DNA from 2 places in the Vibrio sp. QJM3NY_35 genome. Region 1 is predicted to be linked to the other one. Evidence: predicted binding sites of a transcription regulator. Region 1 holds the regulator's gene; the other holds the start of a gene.
What was found. The regulator PurR, encoded in region 1, represses purine synthesis genes. The targets are predictions, from matches to a motif close to TNANGNAAACGTTTNCNTNA.

Region 2: AC3CH3_RS22160 (formate--tetrahydrofolate ligase) is a predicted target of PurR. The motif match lies at 2,602-2,621, and genes of this name have one in related genera.

What each region holds. Positions count from the first base shown of each region.
Region 1 is NZ_CM173507.1:2,214,006-2,218,222, forward strand. It holds gene torR (two-component system response regulator TorR) at 1-381, opposite strand, end outside; gene torD (molecular chaperone TorD) at 639-1,286, shown strand; gene purR (HTH-type transcriptional repressor PurR) at 1,602-2,606, shown strand; cyclic di-GMP riboswitch class I at 2,777-2,862, shown strand; gene AC3CH3_RS09935 (TfoX/Sxy family DNA transformation protein) at 2,990-3,580, shown strand; gene AC3CH3_RS09940 (TVP38/TMEM64 family protein) at 3,704-4,217, shown strand, end outside.
Region 2 is NZ_CM173508.1:1,566,668-1,570,884, reverse strand. It holds gene AC3CH3_RS22175 (hypothetical protein) at 1-194, opposite strand, end outside; gene AC3CH3_RS22170 (CreA family protein) at 443-922, shown strand; gene AC3CH3_RS22165 (inosine/guanosine kinase) at 1,052-2,356, shown strand; gene AC3CH3_RS22160 (formate--tetrahydrofolate ligase) at 2,652-4,217, shown strand, end outside.

The sequences.
Region 1 (4,217 bases):
TGCTGTTTTACGAGCAGCAGAGATACGCCAAAGTAGGTTTTTAACTCGAACTAATAACTCGCGAAGTTCGAAGGGTTTAGTAACGTAATCGTCAGCGCCCATTTCAAGGCCAACGATCTTGTCGATGCTATCCGTGCGTCCAGTAACTAAAATAATTCCAATGTCTGATTGACTGCGTAATTCGCGAGTTAGCATCAATCCATCTTCGCCTGGTAAGTTGATGTCCAGCATAATGAGGTCAACGTTGTTTTCTTCTAACACGTTTCTCATTTGAGCGCCGCTTTCTGCTTCGCTCACTGTATAACCCTCGTTCTGGAAGTATCCAACCAGTTTACTGCGGGTTACCACATCATCTTCTACGACTAATACGTGATAGCTCATCTACACCACTTTTCTTATTTAATAGTTTCAGTGACTATTCTATTCATAACTAGTAACAATTCTAGTGGTACAGAAGATAAAAGCCAGAAACATGGATTTTTTTTGATACAAGACAATCTTAAACCTTGCTATTTATCGTCCATCGCAATTCAATATAGGTATTACTACTAACGAGTGACTTTGTGTTCGATAAGTATCACTGTTTAGTTAGCCTTCATACCCTAAGTATGACGAAAGATGATATTAGGATTATTTAAATGAAAGATACGAAAGCGTTCAACGAGCAAAGAGCAGAAATATACTGGTGGCTATCAAGCTTGTTCGCCAAAGAACTGACTCAAGAAGAACTCGATCACTACCACTCTGTTGAAATTCGTTCTTTCCTAACTGGTCTAGGCGAAAATGAAACACTAAAGCCAGCGATTGATAAGCTAGTGGATGCGCTTAACCGCCTACAAACACGTGAAGATGCTCAACTAGAATTGTCTGCAGACTTTTGCGATCTTTTCTTAAAAACAGATAAACACGGTGCTCTTCCTTACGCTTCTATGTATATCGGTGAAACTGGCCTTTTGAATGATAAGCCTGCAAAAGATATGGAAGAGATCATGGCTAAGCACAATTTAGTGGTGAACCAAGATCTAAAAGAGCCAGCAGACCACATTGCTATCGAACTCGATTTCCTTGGTAACTTGATCATTCGTTCAAACGAAACGGATATTGAAGAAGAGCTAGAGAATTCATTTGCCGTTCAACAGCAGTTTATCGAACAACAACTGCTGACTTGGGTACCAAAGTTCAACGTGAAATGTCATGACGTTGATGAATTCGGTTTCTACGCCTCCGTCTCATCTTTGCTACTCGCATTCTGTCAATTAGACACTCAATATTTAGCTGGTGAATAGCTTATTGGATGACTAGGTAAATAAATTCAGTAGAATGTGACAATTCACCCGGATTTCTGGGTGAATTTTATTGCGAGTAATTTCTAGTCAGTCTAAAATTGTGACCGCAAACGATAAAATATGAAACATTCACGAAATGCTATGCTTATTAAAGTTCAGAGCATTTCGGTGTTAAGACAAGCCGCTCAATAGCGGTTTTTTGTTTTTTAGCACTTTAGTACCCAAAGAGCCCTACAAATTTAAGCTCTTAGTTAGGTAGCTTAACGGCTACTTTATTCCGTACTTTGGGAAAGTAGCTTCTAATAGGATAAAACCATGGCCACTATAAAAGATGTCGCTCGCTTAGCCGGCGTATCAACAACAACCGTTTCTCACGTAATCAACAAAACTCGCTTTGTTGCAGAAGCAACTCAAGAAAAAGTAAACAAAGCCGTAGATGAACTGAACTATGCACCAAGTGCTGTCGCTCGTAGTTTGAAGTGTAATACAACACGCACCATCGGCATGCTAGTGACTCAATCAACTAACCTATTCTTCTCTGAAGTTATCGATGGTGTTGAGAGCTACTGCTACCGTCAAGGTTACACTTTGATCCTGTGTAATACGGGCGGTATCTATGAGAAGCAACGTGACTATATTCGAATGCTTGCAGAGAAACGTGTAGATGGCATCTTAGTTATGTGTTCTGACCTAACTGAAGAACTAAGAGAGATGTTAGACCGTCACGCTGACATCCCTAAAGTTATCATGGACTGGGGCCCAGAGAGCTCTCAGGCTGATAAGATCATCGATAACTCTGAAGAAGGTGGCTACCTAGCGACCAAATACCTTATTGAACGCGGTCACTCTAAGATTGCATGTTTAAGTGGCCACTTAGACAAAGCAGCATGTGTTGAACGTATTGCCGGTTACAAGCGCGCACTGAATGAAGCAAAGATTTCTGCTGATGAAAATATGATCATCGAAGGTAACTTCGAGTGTGATACGGCTGTTCTTGCTGCAGAACAAATCGTTGAGATGGAAGATCGTCCAACAGCGGTATTCTGCTTTAACGACACAATGGCACTCGGCTTAATGAGCCGCCTGCAAGAAAAAGGCATTCGCATTCCAGAAGATATCTCAGTGATCGGTTACGACAATATCGAACTGGCTGAATACTTCTCTCCGCCGCTAACGACCGTTCACCAACCAAAACGTCGTGTTGGTAAGAATGCATTCGAAATTCTATTAGAGCGCATCAAAGACAAAGACCACGAAAAACGCGTCTTCGAAATGCACCCTGAAATTGTTGAACGAAGCACAGTTAAAACGTTAAATTAATTGATAATTCGAGTTTAATTTCATCAAGCGCACCTTTAGGTGCGCTTTTTTTATCAGCAACTATAATGAACCCAGATGCACAACAGAAAGATCATTAATTGAAGCAATATCACATTTTGAAATATCAACTGTGAGCTTCATTCAACAAAAACTTTATTCTATTCAATCAGTCACGCACAGGGCAAACCACTCGAAAGAGTGAGACGCAAAGCTTCCGGCCTAAACCACTCGTTGGTATGGTAGCGGGGTTACCGATGGCAAAATGCAGTAACTACTAATAATTTGGTAATTTACGGCTTATTGACAATTTAATTGCAACATTTTGCTAATCTCTCGGACCTGCTTATTTGGTGGCGTAGTTCAAATACACCGAGATAAATAACATGGATAAACCGATACTAAAGGACTCGATGAAGTTATTTGAGTCCCTAGGAAAAATAAAATCACGCTCAATGTTTGGTGGCTTCGGTCTTTTTGCTGATGACACTATGTTTGCTCTGGTTGTAAATGACCAGTTGCACATACGCGCAGACAAAGGCACAACGAAACAATTCGAACAACAAGGGTTTCAACCGTACGTCTACAAAAAACGTGGTTTCCCTGTCGTTACTAAATATTTCGCTTTACCTGAAGGCCTCTGGCAAGACCAAGAGAAAATCTTGCAGCTTGCAACCACGTCTCTAGGTTTTGCTAAAGAAGAAAAAGCTGAGCAGTCTTCTGCTAAGCCGACCCGACTCAAAGATCTGCCTAATCTTCGACTCGCTACCGAGCGTATGTTGAAAAAGGCAGGGATCGATTCTGTAGAACGTTTATATGAATCTGGCTCTGTAAACGCATTTAACGCCATCAAAGAATCGCATGCGTCTTCTGTCAGTATTGAACTACTTTGGGCGCTAGAAGGTGCGATCAATGGTACACATTGGTCAGTTATACCGCAGCAGCGTCGTGAAGAGCTTATCAATCGCGTCAATTAACATTGTATCTACATAACTAAGCCGCATTTTTTGCGGCTTTTTTTATATCTGCTGAAAGTTAATCTAAGCTTTACCTGTCTATCTATACTATCGATATGCATTGAAAATTTAGAGGAAGTATCAATGAGTAAGAAAATGATATTGGGTATTATATTGGTAGTAACCATCGTCTTGTTAGGCGTCAATTTTGGTCAATACCTCACGCTTGAAAATGCTAAGGCCCAACAAGCCGTTTTAAATGACTATATTGACAGCAACTTTATTGCTGCTGCCGCTATCTATTTTGTTGCGTATGTAATGATCACTGCTTTCTCAATTCCTGGCGCCGCTGTTGTTACCCTGCTTGGAGCTGCTCTATTTGGCTTCTGGAATAGCTTGCTGCTGGTATCTTTCGCGAGTGCGATCGGTGCGACTTTAGCCTTCTTAAGTAGCCGTTACCTATTGCGTGACTGGATTCAAACCAAGTTTGGTGACAAATTGGCGACAATTAACAAGGGGGTTGAAAAAGACGGCGCGTTTTACCTATTTTCTCTGCGTCTGATCCCTGTATTCCCATTTTTCCTTATTAACCTATTGATGGGTCTAACACCGATGTCAGTGAGTCGTTACTACATTACGAGTCAAATCGGGATGTTAC
Region 2 (4,217 bases), on a different replicon from region 1:
AAATCGACTTTATGCAGTTCATCAATTTGGGAAGGAGTTTGATCTTGTGCTAGGAGTTGGTATGTCTTGGATGGAAGTTTGCTTTGATAAAGTTCACGGCCAAGGAGGCTCTCTTTTGCGGGGTAAGCAATATCGAGCTGACTAAATAGCCATTGGTTTTTCTTGTGTGCAATTTCAGGTATTTCGTTATTCATTCTTTTAGTACCTACGGTTAGTATCCCCAAATATCGCAGTTATTTGGAAGACATACGGTCGGCTGAGGTGCCGAGCTACAAGCAGAGAGCATACAGAGCATGACCAAGGCCAACAAGTACTTTAAATGCTTCATATTTTTCATTATCCAACAACATCCTTTAAGAACTTAACGAAAAGCTCTACACTCGTATCCAAGCTTTCAATATCCTTATAGTAAACAGAACTATATAAATAAAAAGGACTTCTTATGAAAAAAGCCTTAATAGCAGCAGGTATCGTGACAATGTTAGCTGGCTGTTCGGACAACGAGGTTGGCGACGTCTCACTGGGTTTCTTCACAATGAAGGATATCAAGATGTCTTCATTAGATGACGATAAGATCGCGGGTGTTACCTGTCATATCGCATCAATCGAAGCAAACCTTAGCCTTTCTGATCCAAGTGATAGCTCTATCTCTTGTCGTCAAACAGGTGAAATTACACCAGAAATGATTGCTCAAATAGACAAGAGTAAGTCTGGCGAAGTGGTATTCAAGCAATCGAAAAGTATCTTCTTTAAAACAATGAAGGTTCGTCGTATCTACGATGCAGAGAATCAGTCGCTGCTTTACTTGTCTTACACCACCAAAGAAACAGAAGGTAGCTTCAAACACAGCCTTTCAACTGTTCCACTATGGGGTACAGAGGCTTACGTTGATCCAGCGACGTTAGTGCAGCCAACCGAGTAGTTTCAAACATATAGTTAGTTGAATCACCTGTACAGACATTGTGCAGGTGATTCAAAATGTAATAAAAATGAAAGAAACAGAAACAAAATGTGATATCATGCGGCAAAATTTTTTCACTGTATTTTTCATATGAAGTTTCCTGGACAGCGTAAATCTAAGCACTACTTTCCAACTCACGCACGTGATCCGTTGGTCAACCAAATTCAACAGACGCCTAAGCTTCACCGCGCAACGATTGTCGGTGTTGGCCAAACGATTGTTGATATCGAAGCCCGTGTTGACAACGAGTTCCTAGAAAAATACGAGCTGAGTAAAGGTCACTCACTGGTATTGGAAGAAAGTAAAGCAGATGCGCTGTATGAAGAGTTAGTTGAGCGCGGTTTGATCACGCATCAATATCCTGGCGATACTATCGGCAACACACTGCACAACTATTCCGTACTGGCAGACAGCAAATCTGTCCTGCTTGGTGTGATGTCTAAAAAGATTGAAGTTGGCTCTTTTGGTTATCGTTACCTTTGCCGCACTTCTTCTCGTATGAATCTAAACCACCTACAAACTGTTGATGGTCCAATTGGGCGTTGTTACACGCTGATTTCTGAAGATGGCGAACGTACGTTTGCAATCAACGAAGGCCACATGAACCAACTTCTTCCAGAAAGCATTCCTGAAAAAGTGTTCGAGAAAGCGTCTGCATTGGTTGTGTCGTCATACCTAATGCGTGGCAAACCTGAAGATCCGATGCCAAAAGCGGTACAAAAAGCGATTGAATACGCGAAAGCGCACAATGTGCCTGTTGTACTAACACTTGGTACTAAGTATGTGATCGAAGGCAACGCTGAATGGTGGCAAGAATACCTGAAAGAAAACGTAACCATCGTCGCGATGAACGAAGACGAAGGTGAAGCGCTAACGGGCGAAAAAGATCCTCTATTGGCTGCTAACAAGGCACTTGAGTGGGTTGACCTAGTTCTATGTACTGCAGGTCCTATTGGTCTATACATGGCAGGTTACACTGACGAACCAGCGAAACGCGAAACCACACTGCCATTGTTACCGGGTAACATCCCTGAGTTCAATAAATACGAATTCAGCCGTGCGATGCGTAAGCAAGACTGTAAAGACCCAGTAAAAGTGTACTCTCACATTGGCCCTTACCTAGGTGGCCCACTTGAGATTAAGAATACCAATGGCGCTGGCGATGGTGCACTTTCAGCACTACTTCACGACATGGCAGCAAACAGCTACCACCACGTGAATGTACCAAACTCAGAGAAACACGAGCACACTTGTCTAACTTACTCTTCACTGTCTCAAATTTGTAAGTACGCAAACCGTGTAAGCTACGAAGTGTTGACTCAGCACTCTCCTCGCCTTTCTCGTGCATTACCTGAGCGCGAAGATAGCTTAGAAGAAACATACTGGGATCGTTAATATACCATATTAGGCAGTTACCTCTTAAAGGTTAACGCCAAGTGAGATTACCCATTCCTTGAAGGGCTGCCTATATGCAGCCCTTTTTGTATTCAACACCAATATAACGGTAGCTGAAGGTAATCATATCGAATATTTTGCTCGTTTAAGATTTGATCTCGCGCAATGACTCTTTAGATCTGTTATCTTCCAGCACATAATTCGTGTGGTTTGCCTTTACTTGGCAAATTTATACAGTACCATCGCCACGCAAACGTTTACGTACCACCTTTCGGTTCTGATATAAGGATCAAATATGCTGTCTGATATTGATATTTGTCGCTCTACTCCCCTTAAAAACATCAGTGAGGTTGCCAAGCAAGCTGGCCTGCACCACAACGAACATCAGCCATTAGGGCAATTCAAATCTAAAGTGTCTCTCACATCACTTGAACGCCTCGCCAACCAACAAGATGGTAAGTTAGTCGTAGTCACGGCGATCACACCGACACCTCTTGGTGAAGGCAAAACCGTCACTACTATCGGATTAGCACAAGGCCTCGCAAAGATTAACCAATCTGCAATGGCCTGCATTCGTCAGCCTTCAATGGGCCCGGTATTTGGTGTAAAAGGCGGCGCAGCGGGCGGTGGTCACTCTCAAGTTGCCCCTATGGAACAATTAAACCTGCATCTCACGGGCGATATTCATGCTGTTACGGCCGCTCACAACCTCGCCTCCGCCGCCATTGATGCACGTTTGTATCATGAACAGCGTGAAGGGTTAGACGCCTTTGAAACGCGCTCAGGCTTAAAAGCACTGAATATCGACCCAAGTAGAATCGTTTGGCGACGTGTACTTGACCATAATGATCGCGCATTACGCATGATCACGGTTGGCAAGAACGAAGCAGACAAAACAATTAACGGCTTTGAGCGAGAAGATGGATTTGATATCTCAGCCGCTTCTGAACTAATGGCCATTCTTGCTCTAGCCAATGACCTTCAAGATTTGAGAAAGCGCATCGGACGAGTGGTACTTGCTTACAACAAACAAGGCTTGCCGCTAACCGCAGATGACTTCAACGTTGCAGGCGCAATGACCGTGACCATGAAGGATTCTATTGAACCAACATTGATGCAAACCCTTGAAGGCGTTCCTACCCTAATTCACGCCGGGCCTTTCGCGAACATCGCACATGGTAACTCTTCAATTATTGCCGATAAAATAGCGTTAAAGCTGAGTGACTTTGTGGTAACTGAAAGTGGTTTCGGCTCAGACATGGGCTTTGAGAAAGCGTGCAACATAAAAGCGAAAGCGTCGAACAAGAAGCCCGATTGCGCTGTGGTTGTCGCAACCTTACGTGGATTAAAGGCTAACTCTGGTTTATACGATTTGAGACCGGGCACTCCATTACCAGATTCAATCTTTAATGATGACCAAGACGCGCTAATTGCAGGCTTTGAGAACCTAAAATGGCACATCAACAACGTTAAGCAATACACAGTGCCTACAGTTGTTGCGATTAACCGATTCCCACAAGACTCAGTTCAAGAGCTCGATGCTTTGAAACAGATGATCACCGACTTCGATCAAGGCGTTAGCGTTGAAGTAAGCGAAGCATTTGGTCAAGGTGGCGAAGGGGCAACTCAACTGGCTCACGCCGTGGTAAAAGCTTGCCAAAAACAGAGTGGATTTAAGCCTTTGTATCACTCAGAGCAAAGCCTAGAAGAAAAGCTGATGGCAGTCGCTGAAGTTGGCTATGGCGCAGCAAGTATTACTCTATCTCCACTGGCTAAAAAACAACTGGCCGAATTCAAACTGCATGGCTATAACGACCTATCGGTTTGTTTAGCAAAAACACCATTATCGATCTCGACAGAA